Linked DNA regions of Prochlorococcus marinus XMU1412. The protein of the gene in region 2 interacts with the protein of the main gene of each other region in a pairwise test. Links are inferred from orthologs where the notes say so. Each region holds a gene or a part of one and is shown on either strand. Other genes may lie near its edges.

Evidence for each region.
Region 1: the proteins of gyrB (region 2) and gyrA interact in binary tests that used the Escherichia coli proteins (3 or more experiments, as listed by UniProt). The link is inferred for Prochlorococcus marinus XMU1412 from one-to-one orthologs.

What each region holds. Positions count from the first base shown.
Region 1 is NZ_JAAORJ010000002.1:496,699-508,115, reverse strand. Bases 2,585-5,728 are described here. They hold gyrA (DNA gyrase subunit A), read right to left. Parts: upstream 5,384-5,728; coding sequence 2,786-5,383; downstream 2,585-2,785. Other genes in these bases: HA152_RS05780 (GuaB3 family IMP dehydrogenase-related protein), read left to right, coding at 5,564-5,728; crtL (lycopene beta cyclase), read right to left, coding at 2,585-2,762. In the rest of the region: HA152_RS05795 (glycoside hydrolase family 57 protein), read left to right, coding at 1-1,331; more of crtL, read right to left, coding at 1,551-2,584; more of HA152_RS05780, read left to right, coding at 5,729-6,727; trxA (thioredoxin), read left to right, coding at 6,959-7,282; imidazole glycerol phosphate synthase subunit HisH, read left to right, coding at 7,294-7,911; 16S rRNA (guanine(966)-N(2))-methyltransferase RsmD, read left to right, coding at 7,925-8,524; petG (cytochrome b6-f complex subunit V), read right to left, coding at 8,501-8,620; HA152_RS10130 (cytochrome c), read left to right, coding at 8,675-9,061; HA152_RS05750 (RNA methyltransferase), read left to right, coding at 9,058-9,810; bchI (magnesium chelatase ATPase subunit I), read left to right, coding at 9,928-11,016; crossover junction endodeoxyribonuclease RuvC, read left to right, coding at 11,022-11,417. UniProt on the Escherichia coli protein: A type II topoisomerase that negatively supercoils closed circular double-stranded (ds) DNA in an ATP-dependent manner to maintain chromosomes in an underwound state.
Region 2 is NZ_JAAORJ010000004.1:536,730-547,888, forward strand. Bases 7,946-10,831 are described here. They hold gyrB (DNA topoisomerase (ATP-hydrolyzing) subunit B), read right to left. Parts: upstream 10,430-10,831; coding sequence 8,462-10,429; downstream 7,946-8,461. Other genes in these bases: HA152_RS09505 (fluoride efflux transporter FluC), read right to left, coding at 7,946-8,132; HA152_RS09510 (hypothetical protein), read right to left, coding at 8,136-8,465; miaA (tRNA (adenosine(37)-N6)-dimethylallyltransferase MiaA), read left to right, coding at 10,580-10,831. In the rest of the region: HA152_RS09460 (single-stranded DNA-binding protein), read left to right, coding at 5-376; HA152_RS09465 (DedA family protein), read right to left, coding at 373-1,029; ahcY (adenosylhomocysteinase), read right to left, coding at 1,032-2,450; tRNA (adenosine(37)-N6)-threonylcarbamoyltransferase complex ATPase subunit type 1 TsaE, read left to right, coding at 2,502-2,939; HA152_RS09480 (carbohydrate kinase family protein), read right to left, coding at 2,897-3,895; HA152_RS09485 (alpha/beta fold hydrolase), read left to right, coding at 3,985-4,899; HA152_RS09490 (RpoD/SigA family RNA polymerase sigma factor), read right to left, coding at 4,884-5,885; mgtE (magnesium transporter), read right to left, coding at 5,986-7,392; HA152_RS09500 (CrcB family protein), read right to left, coding at 7,436-7,765; more of HA152_RS09505, read right to left, coding at 7,767-7,945; more of miaA, read left to right, coding at 10,832-11,159. UniProt on the Escherichia coli protein: DNA gyrase negatively supercoils closed circular double-stranded DNA in an ATP-dependent manner to maintain chromosomes in an underwound state.

The DNA.
Region 1 (11,417 bases), on a different replicon or contig from region 2:
AAACATTCCCAAGCTGGATTGAAACAAGAAATAATTTCTTAAACGAACTGCCAAAAGAAGAAAAAAATGCCTCTGCATTTTTAATGAATAACCTTAATGACAAATACTTGTATTGGCAACAATGTTCTGGAGATTTAATTGAGAAGTTTAGAGTTTTAAATAACTCTGGAAATTTGGATATTCTTACTTGTGCTGCTACACACGGATATTTGCCAATTTTAAGGGAGAATCCAGAAACTGTTAAAGGACAAATCAATACAGCCATTAGGAACCATGAAAATATTTTTGGAACTAAGCCTTTAGGTATTTGGTTACCTGAATGTGCATATTATGAGAATTTAGATGAAATGCTATTTAATTCTGGAATTAGATATGCAATCTTAGATGGTCATGGTATTCTAAACGCTACGCCAAGGCCTAGGTATGGCGTGTACGCTCCAATATGCTCGAAAAAAGGAGTAGCCTTTTTTGGAAGAGATAGTGAATCAACTTTACCTGTTTGGTCAGCAAAGGACGGGTTCCCGGGAGATAAGGTTTATAGGGAATTTCATAAAGATTTGGGATGGGAATTACCTATCTCCAAACTCCAAAAGAAAGGTATCTCAACAAAAAGACCTTTGGGTTTGAAGTTTCATAAGATTACAAATGATAAGGTACCATTAGGGGAAAAGGCGTTTTACTTAGAAAATGAAGCCAAAAAGAAGGTTGCAGAACATGCTGATTCTTATCTTCTCGCGAGATCCAAACAATTAGAAAAATTAACATTATCCTCTTCCTTCAAGCCCTTATTGGTAGCTCCATTTGATGCAGAGTTATTTGGTCATTGGTGGTATGAGGGACCTTTTTTTATTGAAAATATTTTAAAAAATTCTAGTAAATATTCAATTAAGCTTACAAATTTAAAAGAATTCTTAATTCAAAAGCCAAATCTTCAGATTTGCGATCCATCACCATCAAGTTGGGGACAAGGAGGTTACCATAACTATTGGATTAATGATGCAAATGCTTGGATTGTTCCTGAAATTACGAAAGCAGGCTCAACTTTTGTTGATTTATGTTCTAAAAAATTTAATAATGACCTTTCTTTACGACTTTTCAAGCAAGCAGCAAGAGAATTACTTCTCTCTGAATCCTCTGATTGGAGTTTCATACTAAGAGCTGGAACTACAACTGAACTTGCAAAAGAGAGGATAGAAAGACATTTGTTCAGGTTTTGGAAAATAGTTGAAATGATTAAAAATCATTCCAATATCAATTTAAAATTTCTTGAAGATATTGAGGAAGAAGATAAAGTTTTTCCGGATATTAATATTAATGATTGGCGAAAATAAAAAAATACTAAGAGCTTGTTAGCCTCGAAATGTCACGACTTTAGCTAAAAAAAATTCTGCAAATTTTTAATGTAGAAGAAAAATATTTGTAAGCCTTCAAAGTATTAACAGTTTCATTAATACTTAACTGATCGTCATAGATGTTTTTGTCATTCCCATAAATTGGCTTAAAGGTGGTATGAAACTTGTTTAATTTTATGCATAAAAGAGTAGAGTGATTCAATTTAACTTAAGCATTCCTAGTTTTACTTTTAGAGGTGAATTTATAAACATCTTACTCATAACGTAAATTAGTTTTGGGAGTGGAAGTGTATTAGTAAGAAAACCTACCCATTCATTCGTTGATAATCTAAAGAAATTCGAGAAAAAACATCTTAATCTACTTTCGTCAAAACTCATCAATCTTCTAAGACCATATTGGTAAAGTTTATGCCTTTGTGTTAACTCGTAAGGCCATAGGATCCCCCAACCTTTTGTTGCTAGTTCAAGAGAACTTAGATGAGGTTCTTCTAAAAAGAGTGCTAATTTTTCTGCAAGTAGTGGAGCTCTTCTTAATAAAGATCCGATCATGTATCCTGATGCAGGATGCACCATGCTAGCAGAACCTCCAAAACCAAGTACAAATTGTTTTTTAAATGGGAGGGGTAAATTCATTGGGAAAAGGCAATTCTCTTCATGAAAAATTTCACTTACCTCTATACCTTTATTATTCAGTCTTTTAAAAAGTCTTTTTTTAAGATTCTCTTGGGATAATGCAGGATAACAAGCTAATGATGTTTCTTCAACAAAAAAAGTTTCATTTCCAAGATCCATTGCATAGAGAAATGATGGAGATGATAATTTTTCTTCATTGTTTAAATGATTTGGACGAAAATCCATTAAAACAAACTGTTCCTTACTGACTGGTGGCGATGAAAATTTCCCGACGATTCCATATGCAGCTTGTTGAGCGATCTCATTTTGGACTGGCCTTTTTACAAAATTACTTTTATGACCACTTGCGTCAATGACTAACCTTGCCTTTATCCTTAGTCCTGAAAAACAAATTACCTCAGATATTTTATTTTTCTCTTTAATATCTTTAGCTGTTTCATTCAACCATTCAATTCCTTTACACTTTTTTAAAAGTTCGTTTTGAAAGGCTTCTTGGTTTATCAAACCATAATCATAATTATGTTTTGTTGGATTATCTCCCTTTTTATTTTCCCCATTTCCAAAAAAACTAACTGTTTTACACCATCGATGAGATAACAAGGACTCTAATCCTAATTCCTCTAATTCAGAAGCCCAAATACCATATGTATTCTCCCATTTTTCATTTGGAGATTTAGTTGATATCCCTTTTATATTTAGATCTTGCTTGGCTAATTCAGAGGCCAAGCAAAGTGCGGCGGGCCCGGAACCAAGAATTAAAATATCAAGTATTTCCATATGATCTAATAAACCATTTTCTTTTAATTTTCTGTGCCTGCATTAAATTGGTCTAGTTCTTCTGTTTGTGCATGAGGAACTAAGACAACTTCTGATAAGTGATCACCCTCGTCCAACCTTTGTAATTTTACTCCAGTAGCGGCTCTAGATTGTTGGGAAATTTTATCTGCGTTTGTTCTTACTATCACCCCTTTTTCGGTCACAAAAAGTAATTCTTCCCCTTCTCCGAGGACCTTCAAACAAACTAATACATCATCTTTAATTCTGAATTTTATGGCTTTCAAACCCATGCCTGCTCTTTTTTGCAATCTGAACTGAGTTACAGGCACTCTTTTACCTAGTCCAAATGAACTGGCAATTAGTACCCAAGGACCTTCTGAAGAGTTAACTTCAAGATTGTCATCAAATTCGTTAGTAAGATCTTCATTTTTAGCTAATTGATCAACTAAATCAGATGTCAAAACATCCATAGATACAAGATTGTCTCCTTTTCTCAGATTCATAGATTTAACCCCCCTCGCAGTCCTGCCAAGTGGCCTTAATTCCTTAATATCTAATCTGAAATGAATAGCCATTCCTGTTCTTGATCCAATCAAAACACTATCACCTTCTCTTGATAATCTAACCCAAGTTAAAGCGTCTCCATCCTCAAGATTTATTGCTATTAATCCATTTGATCGAATTTTTGAGAAGGCAGAGAGTGAAGTTCTTTTTATAAATCCAGCCTTGGTTAGCATTAATAGATAACAGTTGTTATCAAAAGAATCTACTGCAACCAATGAAGTTATCTTTTCTTCTCTTGGTATTGGGAGAAGTTGAACTGATGGAGTACCTTTAGCTGTTCTGCTACTCATAGGAACTCTATATGCTGGAAGAGCATAAGATACGCCTCTATCACTGAAAAGCAAAAGAGTATCATGATCATTACAGCTTATAAATAATTTTACTTCATCATCTCCTTGTGTCTTTGTTCCAGCCTTACCTCTTGACCCACGACTTGTAGATTCGAATTCATTAACAGGCATTCTTTTTAAATAACCTGCTTCAGTTAATAAAACTACAGATCTGTCATTAGCGATAAGATCAATATCATCTAGACCACCTCCTAAATCAAGTATTTCTGTTTTTCTTGGAGAGGAAAATCTTTCATCGATTTTATTAAGTTCTTCAAGAATAATTTCAAAAATTCTCTCTTTACTATTCAATATTTGCTGATATTGGTTGATTTTTCGGGTTAATTCATTATGTTCACCTTTGATTTTATCTGCTTCTAAGGCTGTTAATCTTCTTAACTGCATTTGTAAGATTGCGTCTGCCTGTGTGGCAGATAACTCATGATCATTTTGTAATTTTTCTCTAGCTGAAGCTGTATCTTTTGCTGATCTTATTAGATTGATAATTTCATCCATAGAGCCCAACGCTAATAAAAGACCTTTTACAATGTGATCCCTCTCTTCAGCCTTTTTTAATAAAAATCCCGTTCTTCGCCTTATTGTCTCCACTCTGAAGTCTAGAAATACATCTAACATTTTCCTGAGTGAAAGTGTTGTGGGCTCTCCTTTTACTAAAGCAAGGATATTTGCACTAAAGTTATTTTGTAGAGGTGTTAACTTAAATAAATTATTTAAAACTACTTGTGGGTAGGCATCCCTTTTTAGTTCAATAACAATCCTCATTCCGTCTCGATCACTTTCATCTCTAATATCAGAAATACCTTCTAGTTTTTTTTCATTAACTAAGTCAGCAATTCTTTCTATCAATGCCGCTTTATTAGTTTGAAATGGGAGCTCTGTAATTATTACTGCATCTTTTTCTGCTCTACCACTGGATTTAATTTGCTCAATATTTGCTACACCTCTCATGGTTATTGAACCCCTCCCTGTCTTGAAAGTTTCTCTGATACCATCTCTGCCTAGGATTTGACCACCTGTGGGAAAATCTGGACCCTTAATTATTTCAAAAAGTTCTCTATCTTCAATCGAAGGGTTATTGATGATTGATTTAAGACCATTAATTAATTCTCCTAAGTTATGAGGTGGAATATTAGTTGCCATTCCTACAGCTATTCCAGATGATCCATTTAGCAGTAGTTGAGGAATCCTAGCAGGTAAAACTGTTGGTTCTTGCTGAGAACCGTCAAAATTATCGGCGAAATCTACAGTTTCAGATTCAATATCCTCTAATAGACTTTCATCTGTAAGAGACTGTAAACGAGATTCTGTATATCTCATTGCGGCTGGAGGGTCATTATCAACAGAACCAAAGTTTCCATGGCCATCTATGAGAGGCATTCTCATAGAGAAATCCTGAGCCATCCTAACCAAAGCATCATAAACAGCAGTATCGCCATGAGGGTGATACTTACCTAGTACTTCTCCAACAACTCTTGCACATTTTCTGTATGGTCTACCGCTAGTTAAACCAAGTTCATACATTGCATAAAGAATTCTTCTATGAACAGGTTTTAATCCATCTCTCGCATCCGGAAGAGCACGACCGACTATAACGCTCATTGCATACTCAAGGTATGAGCGAGACATCTCGTTTCTTAGGTCAGTCTGAATAATTCGGTCGTTATCTTCGCTTAATCCTGAGTTATCAGAATCTAAAATATCAGACATATAAAAATCCTTTTTTTAATAATAATCGCTCATTGTCATAATGAATAAAAAAAAATATTTATTTAATTCCCAAATACTCACATTTACACACAAATCAAAATAAAACCTGTTGTTTTTGAATAAACCTTGGCTTATTACCCCTTTAGTTGTTAATTTATTCAAAATAAAGAGAAAAATTCCGTGAATATTGAACTTGGTTTAAATAAAAAAGTCAGAAGGGCTTATGGCATTGATGAAATAGCTTTAGTCCCGGGTAATAGAACACTTGATTACGATTTGACTGATCCTTCTTGGTCAATAGGTGATTTTAAAAGAGAAGTTCCGATCGTAGCTAGTGCCATGGACAGTGTTGTCGATGTCAATACGGCTGTAGAACTCACAAAATTAGGTTCCATAGGGGTAATTAATATGGAGGGTATACAAACAAGATATGAAAATCCTGATGAAATATTGAACCAAATAGCATCTGTCGGGAAGAATGAGTTCGTTCCGTTAATGCAGAAAATATATAGTGAACCCGTCAAGGAGGAATTGATTTTACAAAGAATAAATGAGGTCAAAGAAAGAGGAGGTATCGCTGCTTTTAGTGGGACACCTCAAGCTGCTATTAAGTTTAAAGAAACACTTAATAATTCCAAAATAGATTTATTTTTTCTTCAAGGAACAGTTGTTTCAACTGAACATCTAGGTATGGAAGGTAAGGAAACCTTAAATATTAAAAATCTCTGCCAATCTATGAATGTCCCAGTTGTAGCTGGAAATTGTGTTACTTACAAAGTTGCAAAACTTCTTATGAATGCTGGAGTTGCAGGACTAATGGTTGGGATAGGACCCGGAGCGGCATGTACATCAAGAGGAGTATTGGGAATTGGAATCCCTCAAGCAACTGCAATTGCTGATTGTAGTGCGGCAAGAAATGATTACTTTAAAGAAAGTGGTCGTTATATTCCTATTATTGGTGATGGAGGAATTGTAACGGGCGGAGATATCTGCAAATGTTTAGCATGTGGAGCAGATTCTGTAATGATTGGATCCCCAATAGCTAAATCCTCAGACGCTCCAGGTAAAGGATTTCATTGGGGTATGGCTACTCCAAGTCCAGTATTGCCAAGGGGCACAAGAATTGAAGTTGGTTCTACAGGCTCCTTAGAAAGAATAATTAAAGGCCCTGCCTTACTTGATGATGGGACACATAATTTATTAGGAGCCATTAGAACCTCAATGAGTACTCTTGGTGCAAAAAATATTAAAGAAATGCAAGAAGTTGAAATAGTTATCGCACCATCGCTTCTCACAGAGGGTAAGGTTTATCAAAAAGCTCAGCAGCTTGGGATGGGTAAGTAGTTCATCTAGAACAAAATTATAAAACCTTAGTGAATTAAGTATTAAATTGAAAAATTTTCTAATTAGGAGTTATTATGAAATGATGGGGGAAACCCCATACTCCTCACACACTAAATCGCCCGATTAATCGGGCTTTTTTAGATATTTTGTTACTTATATTATTTTATCTGTAATGAAATCATCACTTAAAAGATTTGCCTGCTAAATTTTCAAAAAGGGAATACTTAAATTATGTCATCAGCTCCAGCCGTAACTGATTCTTCATTTGACAAGGATGTACTGCAAAGTGATCTACCAGTATTGGTTGATTTTTGGGCACCATGGTGCGGTCCATGTAGGATGGTCGCTCCAGTTGTAGAAGAAATTTCAAAGGACTTTGAAGGGAAAATTAAAGTTTTTAAATTAAACACGGATGAGAATCCAAATGTAGCCAGTCAATACGGAATTAGAAGTATTCCTACATTAATGATTTTTAAGGGTGGTCAAAAGGTTGATACAGTTGTTGGTGCTGTGCCAAAAGCAACTCTTTCTAGCACTTTAACTAAGCATTTATAAATTTAAAAGCTTTGCATAAAATTGGACTAATAGACTATGGAATGGGTAATATTCATTCTGTAACAAAATCTCTAGAAAGTCTTGGAGAAGAAATTATATTGATTAAAAACTTTAATGATTCGAAGCTTTGTAAGGCGATAATACTTCCTGGGGTTGGATCATTTGATCCAGCAATGAATAATCTCATAAACACTGATTTGATTACTGATTTGAAAAATTGGATTAAAAGTGGGAAGTCCTTTTTTGGGATATGTTTAGGTCTCCAACTCCTTTTTGAATCTAGTGATGAAGGAAAAGTTCAAGGGCTAGGGATTTTAAAAGGAAAAATACAAAAAATACCCACAATTGTTAACCAAAGAATCCCACACATGGGTTGGTGCCAACTTTTACCTACTAAACCAAATACATTATTAGAGTTAGAAGAATTAAATAATTGGGTCTATTTTGTACATTCCTATCATGCAATCCCAGATGACTTAAATATTATTGCAGCTCAGGTTGATTATGGCTCTGAAAAATTAACTGCAATGATTGAGAATGATAATTTATTGGCCTGTCAATTTCATCCAGAAAAATCTGGAAAAACCGGCGAAAAACTTTTGAGAAGATGGTTGAGTAATATTCAATAAGAGATGTTTAGGAATGAAGACTAACTTAAGATTAATAGGTGGTAAAAAACTCCAAAGTCCAAATAATTCTTATACCAGACCTACAACTTTGAGAGTGAGAGAGGCCATATTCAATATATTGAACAGAAGGGTTGAAAATAGTAACTGGTTAGATTTATTTAGTGGAACAGGGGCCATTTCTTGTGAAGCCTATAATCATGGGGCAAGCAAAATAATTGCAATTGAAAAAAACAAAATCAACTCAAAAATTTGCATAGAAAATTTACTCTCGTTGGAGAATGTAGAGAATAGGAGAAATGATATAGAAGTTATATGTAAAGACGTTTTGAAATGGACAAAACCTAATTATGAGAGAAACTTATCATCTAGGAATATGGACTTTAACAAATTAAAATTTGATTTTGTTTATCTAGATCCTCCATACGATGTGGATTTCCATGAATTAGTTTTAAATCAAATATTTAAATGTAATCTTTTAAAAAAAAATTCAACAGTTATTTGTGAACATTCTCCAAATCTATTTATTAAAAAAAGTACTTTGTGGGAAACTATAGATGTAAGGAATTATGGACAGTCAAGATTAACATTTTTAATCAATGTCCAGCATCCCTGAGCCTCTTCTGTATTGATTCCATGCACTAACGAATAATCCAAGAAGAGTTATTGGAACTAAACCTAAAACAATTCCACATAGAAGAGGCTCGATCATTTTTTGCCTTTTTTGAATTTCTTACTCACAATTGTTACATAGAGACTATTTTTTGTGTCAACATCTTCATCAACTGCAGCAGAAAGAGACTTTAAGAGAGAATTCTTAAAAATTGTTTTTGTTGTATTTGGAGTTTTATTTATTTGTTTTTCAATATTTCTCATAAATCATCATGAAAATAACAAATATATTATTGAGACTCTTGAACTTAATGGCTCTGCCGAGGAAGGAGATGCTCTTTTTAAGATAAATTGTGTTGGATGTCATGGAATTACAGCAAGAGGATTAGTGGGGCCAGACTTACACTCAATAACTCAACGTCTTAATGATAAAGAGATAATAAAACAAGTTACTGGAGGATTGACTCCTCCTATGCCAAGTTTTGAAATTGATCCTGTAAATATGTCCAATTTATTAAAATATCTTCATAGCCTTGAATGATTTTGAGAAAAAATTTTTCTAATTTAAAGGTAATTTTAGTTGAACCAAATGGCCCTTTAAATGTAGGAAGCGTTGCTAGATTATGCAGTAATTTTGAAGTTGATGAATTAAGAATTGTTTCTCCTAAATGCGACATATTTTCTTTAGAAGCAAAAAAAATGGCTCTTAAAGGTCAAAAATTTCTTAAACATTGTATGGTTTTTGATGATCTTCAAAAAGCAATTTTTGATTGTGATTTGGTTCTAGCATCTTGTGGAAGGATTGATGTAAATAAAGATTCATTTTTTGTATCTTCTGAAGATATATTTGATTGGACTTTATCTTTTAAGAAGATTAATAATTTAGCAATTATATTCGGAAGAGAAGATAGAGGTTTAACTAACAGTGAATTGCTTTTAGCAAATAAAACTTTTAATATTCCAACTTCTGAGAATAATCCTTCATTAAATCTTTCTCACGCTGTTTCAATAGTTTTGTATGAATTAAATAAGTCTTCTAAGAAGAATTTAAAAAATGAATTAAAAGTTTTTAACTTAGCATCATCGAAAGAAATACATGATACATTTGTGGAGATAGAAGAAATGCTTTTGCGAGTTGGATATCTTTTAAAACATACCTCCAAGGCAAAAATCAGTAAATTTAAGAATTTTATTTTGAGGGCAAATACATCAATGCACGAAATAAATGTTTTAAGAGGAATTGTCCATCAAATAAACTGGTTTTTGAACAATTCAAAAAAAAATAAGTAAGTATAAACTTGATTAATTACTATTCACTTCTTGTTTTAATTTGATATGGATATTTACTAAAAACATTTTCTGAAGTAACATCTATTGATTATTTGAATATTTAAGAAAACTAAAACTGTGCCTACAACAAAGAAAAGAAGAGTTTTTCCTTTTACCGCAGTAATTGGTCAAGAAGAAATGAAATTGGCTCTCTTGTTAAATGTTATTGATCCAAGAATTGGTGGAGTAATGATAATGGGTGATAGAGGGACTGGAAAGTCTACTACAATCAGAGCCTTAGCTGATTTGTTGCCTGCAATCGATGTTGTTAAAGACGATCCATATAATAGTTCACTAGTCGATCCTGATTTACAAAGTAAAGAAGTTTTGGAAAAAATTACTCAAGGAGAAAATCTAGAGGGTATTCAAAAACAAGTACCTATGGTTGACTTGCCTTTAGGGGCTACTGAAGACAGGCTTTGTGGAACCATTGATATAGAGAAGGCTTTGAGCGAAGGTGTTAAGGCATTCGAACCCGGTCTATTAGCAAAAGCCAATAGGGGTTTACTATACGTTGATGAAGTGAATTTACTTGATGATCATTTAGTTGATGTACTTTTAGATTCGGCCGCCTCCGGATGGAATACAGTTGAAAGGGAGGGGGTCTCAGTCCGACATCCTGCGAGGTTTGTCCTTATTGGTTCAGGAAATCCAGAAGAAGGTGAATTAAGGCCTCAATTATTGGACAGATTTGGAATGAGTGTTGAAGTTAAGACTGTTAGAGATGCCGAATTAAGAGTTCAAGTAGTTGATCAAAGAACTTCTTTCGACGATAATCCTGATGAGTTTTCATTGAGTGTTGAGAAACAACAAGATGAACTTCAACAAAAAGTAATTAAAGCACAAGAAATATTAAATTCTGTTAAAATGGACGATGACCTAAGATTGAATATTTCTGCAATTTGCGGAGAACTAGATGTGGATGGTTTACGTGGAGATATTGTTACAAATAGGTCTGCAAGAGCAATTGCAGCATTTGAGGGCAGAACTGAAGTGCAAGAAGATGACATAGCAAGGGTTATTTCTTGTTCTTTAAGACATAGACTTAGAAAAGATCCCTTAGAACAAGTTGATTCAGGTGAAAGAGTTATTCAAGCTTTTTGTAAAGTATTTGATTTAGATGAAAAAGAAAATCTTTCAAAATTTCAATTGTCTGCTGAAGCTTAATAACAGTGAGAATAATTGGGATTGACCCTGGATTAGCTAGAGTTGGTTATGGAATAATTGAGATAAAAAATGAAAGAAAGATATTATTAGATTGCGGCGTTATTGAGACAGGTAAAGATAAAAAAGAAGAAGAAAGACTTTATGAGATATTCCAAGATCTTAATGAATTAATAAATCATTGGAACCCAACTGCAGCGGCAGTAGAAAAATTTTTCTTTTACAGGTCAAGCACTACCATTAGTGTGGTGCAGGCTAGAGGCGTGATTATGATGGTATTGGCCTCAAAAAAAATTCACGTTAGTGAGTATTCACCTGCTCACATAAAATTAACAATTGCTGGGTCTGGAAAGGCATCTAAGAAAGATATTCTTGATGCTGTTATGTATAACTTAGACCTTAAC
Region 2 (11,159 bases):
ATTTATGGAAATTAACACTATTAACCTTGTTGGCAGAGCAGGAAGAGAACCAGATGTCAGATATTTCGAATCAGGCAGTATAGTAGCGAACTTCACAATTGCAGTTAACAGAAGAAGCAGAGATGAAGAGCCAGATTGGTTTAATTTAGAAATATGGGGCAAGCAAGCACAAATAGCCGCAGATTATGTGAAAAAAGGATCATTAATTGGAATTACAGGAAGCTTTAAGATTGATAGCTGGAAAGATAAAAATACTGGAGAAGACAGATTTAAACCAGTTGTTAGGGTAGATAGATTAAACTTACTAGGCTCACGAAAGGATTCTGATAATAACCAATATTCCAACAGCAATAACTCAAGTGAAATTCCTTTTTAAGCTCTATTTTTAAGAAATCTAATAAGTATTCTTATAAAAAAATATAAGAAAATTAAAATTAAAATTGGCTTTACAACATATTTGATTTGATCTAAATAAGTTTGAATGATTCGATAATTTTCACCAAATAAATAACCTGAATAAGTGAGAAGTGCTACCCATATTAGACTCCCAAATGTAGTCCAAAGCAAAAATTTTCTCAATGGCATAAGTTCTATGCCAGCAGGAACTGAGATTAAAGTTCTTATACCTGGTACTAATCTGCCCCAAAAAACTAAAGAAACACCGTATTTATCAAACCACCTTTTACTTTTACTTAAATCACTAGGAGAAATACCCAGATATTTTCCTTTTTTATCTAGAAAATTTGAAAGTCTTTTTTCATTTACTAATCTACCTAAATAGTACCAAGGTAATGAACCTAAAATAGTTCCAAGTAATCCCCAAAAAACTAAAATATAGAAATTTAATTTTTGTTGATAAACAAAAAAACCTCCTAATGGCATTATTATTTCCGAAGGAATTGGAGGTATTATGTTTTCCAAAAACATAGCCAAACAAATAGTGAGGTATGCAATTGTTGAATTCTTTTCAACAGCCAAACTAATATAGTCGGGAATTGAAGTAAGAAAATTTACAAAAATTAAACTCAAACTTAGTATCTATAAAGCTCTGGTTTGTAAGGTCCTTCAACAGAGACATTAATATAATCAGCTTGTTCCTTAGTTAATTTTGTTAATTTTGCACCAATTTTATCAAGATGTAATCTAGCTACCATTTCATCTAAATGCTTTGGTAAAACATAAACCTCTTTCGCATATTGCTCGGACTTATTGAAAAGTTCGATTTGAGCTAATACTTGGTTAGTAAAAGAATTACTCATAACAAAACTTGGATGTCCAGTGGCACAGCCTAAGTTAACTAATCTACCTTCGGCTAAAAGAATTATTTTATTGCCACTTGGTAAAGTTATGTGATCAACCTGCGGCTTAATATTTTCCCATGGATAATCTTTCAATGAAGCCACATCAATTTCATTATCGAAATGACCAATATTACAAACTATAGCCTCATCTTTCATCTTGACGAGATTTTCATTTGTAATTACTTGATAATTCCCAGTTGCTGTAACAAAGATATCTATATCTTCCACAACATCGTCTAACGTGACAACGCTAAAACCTTCCATTGCCGCTTGAAGAGCACAAATTGGATCAACTTCAGCAACTTTTACGATTGCACCAAGTCCACGCAATGACTGAGCTGAACCTTTACCTACATCTCCAAAACCCATTACCAAAGCAACCTTCCCAGCAATCATCACATCAGTTGCGCGCTTTATACTATCAACTAAAGATTCGCGACAGCCATATAAATTATCAAATTTGCTCTTAGTTACTGAATCATTAACGTTGATCGCAGGGAAAGGTAAAGCATTTTGCTTTTGCAGTTGATACAGTCTTGCAACTCCTGTCGTAGTTTCTTCAGTGACACCAATGATATTACTTTTAATTCTAGAATAGAAGTCATTATCATTTTCTAATTTAGACTTAATAGAATTGAATAAAGCAATTTCTTCTTCATTACCAGGATTATCTAAAACAGACAAATCTTTTTCCGCTTTACTGCCGAGTATCAATAAACCAGTTGCATCCCCACCATCATCAAGAATCATATTTGGAGAGTCTGAACCCCAATCAAGAATGTAGTGGGTATATTGCCAATATTCATCAAGTGTCTCACCTTTTTTTGCGTATACAGGAATTCCTTGATCTGCAATAGCCGCCGCCGCATGATCTTGAGTTGAAAAAATATTGCATGAAGCCCATTTCACTTCTGCCCCAAGATCAACAAGAGTTTCTATTAAGACTGCAGTCTGAATAGTCATATGCAAACTTCCGGCTATTTTTGCACCTTTTAGTGGCTTTTCTGATTGATATTTATCTCTAAGTGCCATTAATCCAGGCATTTCCGTTTCGGCAATTTTAATTTCTTTACGGCCAAAATCTGATAAGGAGATATCAGCAATTTCATAATTTGGTGTAGGGGTTTTAACTGAATTTGCGATAACCATATCTAGTAAATACATTTATTATTAAACTATAAATGATTTTTGTGTAATTTTGTGTTTGTTGAAAATTTAAAAGAAACTTTAAATTTAGGAAAAAAACTCTCACACAAATTAAATCCACAATCAATTGTTTTATTAAAGGGTCCAATTGGGGCTGGGAAAACTTCATTTGTACAAGGGATTGCTAAAGGCTTATCAATCTCTGAGGACATTACAAGCCCTACATTTGCTTTATCGCATCACTATAACTCCGGAAAAATTCCACTAATCCACCTTGATTTATACAGGTTAGGAAATGTATCTTTAGCAAAGGAAGTTTTTTTTTCTGAAGAAGAAGAAGCAATACAAAGACAAGCTATTTTAGTTATTGAATGGCCAGAATTAATAGAACCAGTTATTGATAATTTCTGGAAAATAGAAATTAGTTACGCAAAAGATTATGGAAGAAACTACGAAATAAGAGATCCCAAAAATTTATTAACCTTTTCATAATATGGCTGTTGCTCGATGGCGCCTTCACCAAGACAAGTTAATAATCCACAAACACCTGCGAACTTAATGCAATCTTCTATCTCTAAATCATTTGTAGGATAGCCAGAAGAAATTAATTTTGAAATAAAGCCAGCTAGAAAAGCATCGCCTGCCCCGGTTGTATCAACAATTTTTTGTGAAGTAGGAGTTTCGGTAATTCCCTGAAATCCGTTGATGCTCCATAAAACAGGATTTTTTCCATCAGTTATTATTACATCTGGTCTATTAGACAGTCGTTGAGATATTAGCAAGGGATTTTCATCCTCAAAAAACAAAATTGCTTCTTCCTTCGCAAGCTTTAAAACATTTGCATGATTTAAAAAATTCTTGATTAAATTAACTCTCGCGGCTTTACTAATTTCGGATGAGAAACTTGTATGATCCCAAAAGACCTCTCTCCAATTCAAATCAATAACTATTTTGACTTCAAATTTATTAGCCTGTTCTATAAGAAAAAAAATAGTCTCTGCTGATATTGGAGATGATAATAAGTTCGTTCCTGTTACCAAATATTTTATTTCTAGAAAAGATTTCTCCAAATTTAAAATTTCTTTTTCTATTAATTTCTTGCTAAGAACTTCGTCTGCATAGCATACATGAGAACTTTCCTCAAAGCCTGAAAAAAAACGATCTCCAAATTGATCCCTATCAACATTAACCACACGAGTAGATGAATCATTATTTAATTGCAAGAAATCTAAATTAACTCCCAATTGATCAAATTGAGAAATAAATTTTTTTCCATAATCATCATTACCCAAACTTCCCATAAAGATTGAATCTATTTTTAATTTTCTCAATGCACAAGCTACATTAGCCGGCGCACCACCCAAAAAATCTGTAAATCCTTTATTTGACTTATTTCTGATTCTGTCTATTAAAGCCTCACCAATACATATAACCTTTTTCTTTTTCATAAAATGAACGCTTTTTCTTAACTAAGAATAATTTATTAAAAACGAATAATTTTTTTTTGAATTAAAGTTTAATTAAAAGCATATACACAGTGTCTTTAAATAAATCTGAAACTTGGAAGTGGAAAAATTGGGAAATTTCTTGGTCTTTATCCAAAGAATCTACTTCTGAAAAAAATATTAAAATTTTATTAGTTCATGGATTTGGGGCATCAAAAAACCACTGGAGACATAATCAAGATTTTCTTGGTAAATTTTCTAACTGCTATGCAATTGACTTATTAGGATTTGGTGAAAGTAGTCAGCCTAGTGCTTTATTAAATTACGAACCTGACAAAGTAAACTCCATTAAATATTCTTTTGACTTATGGGGTAATCAAATATCAACATTTTGTGCAGAGGTAATAAAATCTCCTGTTTACTTGGTAGGAAATTCAATTGGAGGTGTTATTGCATTGAAAGCTGCTGAAATCCTCAAAGATAATTGCAAAGGTATCATTTTGATTGATTGTGCACAAAGAACTATGGATGATAAACGTTTAAAAAAAAGTGATATCTTAATGAATCTACTGAGACCTGTCCTTAAAACGATAGTCAGGCAAAGAGTAATTAGTAATACACTTTTTACAAGAGCCGCTAATCCAAAAGTTATAAAGAAAATACTTGAACAGGCTTATCCTTCAGGAAAAAATATCGATAAAGAATTGATTGAAATACTTTATCAACCCTCCCAAAGGAAAAATTCTAAAGAAGCTTTTCGTGGTTTTATTAACTTATTTGATGACTATCTTGCTACTGACCTTTTCCCTAAAGTTGATTCTCCAATCCAATTGATATGGGGTGAGGAAGATCCTTGGGAATCTTTAAATGAAGCAATAGAGTGGAAGAAACTATTCAGTAATATCAAAAGATTAGACATAATAAAAGGCGCTGGTCACTGCCCTCATGATGAAGAACCCGAAAAAACAAATAAGTTAATAAATGAATTTATTCAAGAAACAAAATAAGCTTCTACATTATCACTAAGTCTTCTTAAGCCTCTTAATCCATCTCTTTCTAAGTTTCTTACTCGATCTCTGCTTATCCCTAGTACCCTTCCTATACCTGTAAGAGACATTGGCTCATCACCATCCATTCCGTACCTCATTCTTAAAACTCTACATTGCAGATCAGGCAATTGATGCAAGAGAGAATGTAGATCACCTCTCATACAATCCATCTCTATTTGTTCGTCTGGTAAATCATCGCCCCCTGCCAGTAAATCTAATAAAACAGTATCTTCGCCATCACCAACTTTAGTTTCAAGACTAACTGGCTGCCCAGCTTTGCACATCAAATCTTTCACATCATCTTCAGGAAGCTCTACGTATTTTGCAAGTTCAGTTACAGTTGGAGTCCTAGACATTTCTTGACTGAGCTCTCTTTGACCTTTTTTTAACTTATTCAACATTTCAGTTATGTGAATTGGCAGCCTAATCGCCCGACTTTTTTCAGCTATAGCTCTTGTAATGCCTTGTCTAATCCACCAGTATGCATATGTTGAAAACTTATAACCTCTGGCTGGATCAAATTTTTCAACTCCTCTTACTAATCCTATAGTTCCCTCCTGAATTAAATCTAAAAGTTCCATGTTTCTTTTTGTATATTTTTTTGCAACGCTTACTACCAATCTTAAATTTGCTGCAACCATTCTTTCCTTAGCTCTCTGACCAGCTCTCAATCTTTTTTTAATTATTGAGGTAGATAAGTTTAATTTGGCCGATAATTCATCAATACTGGGCTTATCTCCTGTTAATTCAATAATTTCTAATTCTGCTCTTTCAACTTCCATGTACTCCTGAACTTGACGACCTAGAGTAATTTCTTGCTCATGCGATAGTAATGGAACTCTTCCTATGTCTCTTAAATATGATCGAACAAGATCTACATCATTACTAGCTTTTATGCTTGCGATTGACGCTAGCTTGTTTTCACTTATTGTTTCAGAAGACATGAAAGTTGAATGATGTTTTGTAAACAATACCATTAAGAAATGTAAAGTTAAACAAAAAAATCCACATTTTTACAAAAATGAGAATAAATACCTACTTAATTTAAACTAATGAAGAGCTTAATAGCCATTTTGCTGTACTTAGATAAATAAATACACCAGCAATATCAGTGACGGTTGTAATGAAAGGTGAGGACATTAAGGCTGGATCCAATTTCATTCTGTCAAACAACAATGGGAGGATTGCTCCTGTTGTAGCAGCTAAAGTTGTTATGGATATTAAACTTATACCCACCGCAGAGGCGATTAAAGGCCCTTCGCCTTGCCACCAAGCGAAGGGAAATACTACAAGCATCATAAAAACACCTAAAAGAGCACCTGTTATCGCCTCCTTAACTACTGCCTTAATTGCTCCAAGAGACTTCAATTTTTGAGTACTTAAACCTCGAATGACAACCGTTGAACTTTGAGCACCAACATTTCCGCCAGTACCTATAAGTAGTGGAATAAATGCAGCTAATAAAACTATTTCTTTTAATATTTGATCATTCATAGCTATAACTTTTGTCGTTAAACCATTTGCCAAAACCAAAATTAATAGCCATAAAATTCTTCTTCGAGCAATCGTAAACAAACTACTTTGAAAATAATCATCTTCATCGCCAGGTTGTACTGCCCCCGCTGCATAAATGTCTCTTGTTGCTTCTTGTTCAATGACATCAATTAGATCATCGACGGTTACTATCCCAACAAGTCTTTTTTCCCTATCAACGACTGGGAGAGCTAAAAAATCATATCTTTGTATTGCTCTAGCAACTTCTTCTTGATTCGTATTAGTAGAGATATTAACTACATCTCTTGTCATAACATCACCAATTGGCTTAGAGGGATCAGCAGTTACAAGGTCTCTTAAGGAGAGAATACCAGTTAAATGTCTTTCTTTATCTGTAACATATAAGCTATAGATAGTTTCAGTGAATGGGGCTCTTTTTCTAACTAAAGAAAGGGCCTCAGATGCTGTTTGCATCTCTTTAAGATCTATAAATTCAGTTGTCATTAATCTTCCAGCAGTTTCAGGCTCATATCCAAGTAATTCAGCTGTTACTTTCCTTTCACCAGGACTAAGAGCAGATAAAAATTTTCGAACAACTTTTGCAGGTAATTCATCAAAGAGTTGAACCCTATCATCAGGGGACATTTTTTCAACGATTTCTAAAACTTCTCCTGAACGCAGTCTTTCTAATAAAGTTTGCTGAACTACTGGATCTAAATATTCATAAACCTCAATTGCTTCATTTTTCTTTAATAATCTAAATGCTAATGCCTGCAATATTTGTGGAAGACTTCCAATAGCATCTGCAATATCAACAGGTTGAGATGGTTCTAAAAGTAACTTTGCCTCATCATAATTTCCCGCAATGAGCAATTCTTCAAGTTGAATAGTAATATTTTCTCTTGTACTTAAATCAGAAGATAACGATGTAACTGTTTCAAGATTATTTTCATTCATACATATAATCCCTTATCAAAGTAACAACACCATTATAAGAAATCTAAGTAATTTTTCTACTTATCCAGAACCCGAAAACCATTGTGAATAAATTTACTATTATGATTAAATTAAAAAATATTATAAATTTTATCCAATCCCCTTGATTTAAAATTTTGTACAAAAAATATATAAATCCGCTAAAAGATGTAAAGCAAGAAAAAAAACCACTCAATAAAATTTTTTCAGTTGAATAACTTAATCTTTTACTGATGAAAAAACCTACTAAAAATGATCCAATTATTGAAATAAAAAAATTATTATTTATAGTCAATCTTAGAAAGGTAGCAAGATAAGCAGATAAAAGAATATAAATAAAATTATTTACTTTCATTTTAAAAAAACTGAATAAGAAAGTAACCTAAATAAAAAAAAAGGAATGAAAAAATTATCACTTCAATATAATGTAAAAATAATCTTAGGTATTTTCTCTTTTTAAATAGGATAAATAGTTGATATATAAAAGAAGAAAATGTACTAAAACATCCTAAAAAACCGATATAAAATAATACTAATATTTCGTTATTAATAAAATTTAAAGCTACTAAAATTCCTAAAAAAAAAGATGATAAGAAATTTACTATTGAAGTATTTTGAATATCAAAACCTATACTTTTTTTAAAATTATTTTGTATGAATATTCTCAGTATTAATCCAAAAGTACTGCCAATTAAAATTATACTTATTGAACTAAAATCCAAAATTTACATTTTTATCCAGCCTCTTAAAATCTTATTAGGATCATCTAAAAATTTATTAGAAGCTAATTCAACCCTAACCCAAGTTTCACTATTGCTGACTTTCCATTTACGTAATACTGATAAGGTTGTACCTAGATCAAGAACTAATAATTCCTTAGCATAAATTTCCGGACAAGAAAAAAGAGAAGTATTGGAACTCAATATAATTTCATTTGTATTATTAGGGAACTTATTTTGATTTAAACTTTTTTGGATCCCACCAGCAGGTAGTGTAATTGGAGCAATTAAAGCAAAAGTAATTAAGCAAAAATTCTTGAGAACATTATTAATCATATGTCTAAAGTTGCCATATCTAAGTTGCTACTATGGGTTTCAATAAATTCTCTTCTTGGTGCAACTTTATCTCCCATTAAAATATTGAATATTCTGTCAGCTTCAAGTGCATCTTCGATTTCAACTCTTTTCATCATCCTCGTTTGAGGATTCATAGTTGTATCCCATAATTGTTTTGGCATCATTTCACCTAATCCCTTAAATCTTTGAATATTATAATTTGCATTTTCTCCAAAACCTTGAATTGTGTCCTTTAATTGTTTCTCGTTATAACAGTAATTATGATTCTTACCTCTTTCAACTTTATAAAGAGGCGGACAAGCAATGTATATAAAACCTTTCTCAACAAGTTCTCTTTGGTATCTGTAAAAAAATGTCAGCAATAAAGTTCTTATATGAGCACCGTCAACATCAGCATCAGTCATAATTACAACTCTATGATATCTTAAAGAGCTCTCGTCGAACTCCTCTCCTTTTATTCCTAATCCTAGAGCTGTTATTAATGACTGTATTTCTGTGTTTTTATATATTTTAGTATCGTCAGTTTTTTCAATATTAAGAATCTTACCTCTGAGAGGCAAAATAGCCTGAAAATTTCTATCTCGTCCTTGTTTTGCGGAACCACCAGCTGAATCTCCTTCAACTATATAAATTTCTGATTCTGAGGGATCTCTGGAACTACAATCTGCTAATTTTCCCGGTAATGTAGAACTTTCTAGGACACTTTTTCTTCTTACTAATTCTCTAGCCCTTCTCGCAGCTTCTGCTGCATTAAATGATTGAATTGCTTTTTCAAGAATCAAGTCCAAAATTCCTGGATTGAATTCCATATATTTTGTGAGAGCCTCCCCAATGAGAGAATCCACAATTCCTCGTACTTCAGTATTTCCTAATTTTGTTTTTGTTTGTCCTTCAAATTCAGGATCTGGAACTTTTACTGATAAAACAACAGTTAAACCTTCTCTAATATTTTCGCCAGCTAAATTTTTTTCTATATCTTTTCTCTTGCCTCTCTTTTTTGCAAGATTATTGAAAGTCCTTGTCAGGACTGTTTTTAGCCCTTCAATATGAGTTCCTCCATCAATAGTTCTAATATTATTTGCAAATCCTAAAATATTATCTGAATATACATCTGAACACCATTGCAAAGCTGCTTCTACATATACATTTTCTTTCTGTGAGTCAACATAAATTATTTCAGGATGAATAGAATCTTTTTCAGCATTCATGTATTCAACATATTCTTTAATACCTCCTTGATACAAGTAAATTTCTTCCTTAAAAGAGCCATCTGATAATTGATTTCTTTCATCTCTAAAAACAATCTTTACTCCGCCATTAAGATAAGCTAGCTCCCTTAATCTAGATGAAAGAAGAGCATATTCAAATTCAATTCCTCCAGAAAAAATCGTTTTGTCGGGTTTAAAGCAAATAGTTGTTCCTTTCTTAGATGGTCTGCCAGTCTGCTTTTTAGTTTCTAATTCACCCTTTGATACGCCTTTTTCAAATCTTTGATTAAATTCGCTTCCATCCCTATAAACAGTTACATTAACCCATTCGCTTAGAGCATTAACTACAGATATTCCTACTCCATGCAAACCCCCTGAAACTTTATAACCACCACTTCCAAATTTACCTCCTGCATGAAGAACAGTTAGTACAGTTTCTAAGGCACTTTTCCCTGTTCTTGGATGAATATCTGTTGGAATACCTCGTCCATTATCAGAAATTAAAGCAGAACCATCTGCGCGAAGAACTATTTCTATATGATCACAATGTCCTGCAAGTGCTTCATCAACCGAGTTATCAACTACCTCATATACTAAATGATGTAATCCCCTAGGTCCTGTTGAACCTATATACATCCCGGGGCGTTTACGAACTGGTTCTAACCCCTCTAAAACCTGAATCTGTTCCGCGCCATAATCATTTGAGATTTTATTAGATCTTTTGTCCTCACTCATTTAATATAAAAAAAATATTAAACTTTTAAAATGTTATTTTTAAAAGGTCTTTCATTAAATTTACCACCGCAATAAGATAAAGGCTTGAAGTCAATGAAAAATTTAATCACTTTAATTATATAGCCAAAATTTTTTTCTTCAGAAATCCATATGTCTTCATATCCACCTCATGTAATAATTTTAATTGGGCCTACTGCAAGTGGCAAAACAGAATTAGCTATTGAAATTGCAGAATATTTTAAAACTCATATACACAATGTCGATTCAAGGCAAATTTATAAGTCCATGGATATTGGAACAGCCAAGCCATCAAAAATCCAACAAAAAAAAATAAAGCATTTTTTAATAGATATTGAGGAACCAATCAATCCAATTAATGTAAAACAATTTCAAGAAATTGCTCAAAAATCTATTAAGGAAGAAATTAAACAAAAAAAATTACCTTTTCTTGTTGGAGGAAGTGGGTTGTATATGAACTCAATAACAAAAGGGTTTTTTGTCCCAGATGTTCCTCCTCAAAATAATTTAAGAAGACAATTAGAAGAAATGGGGCAAGAACAATGTTGGGACCTGTTAAAAAATTGTGATCCATTATCAACAAAAAAAATCAATTTTGCTGACCACATTCGAACAATAAGAGCTTTGGAAGTCTTCTACGTAAAAGGTGAACCTTTGTCAACTCTGAAAGTTCAAAAACCCCCTAACTGGAAAATCCTAGAGCTTGGATTAG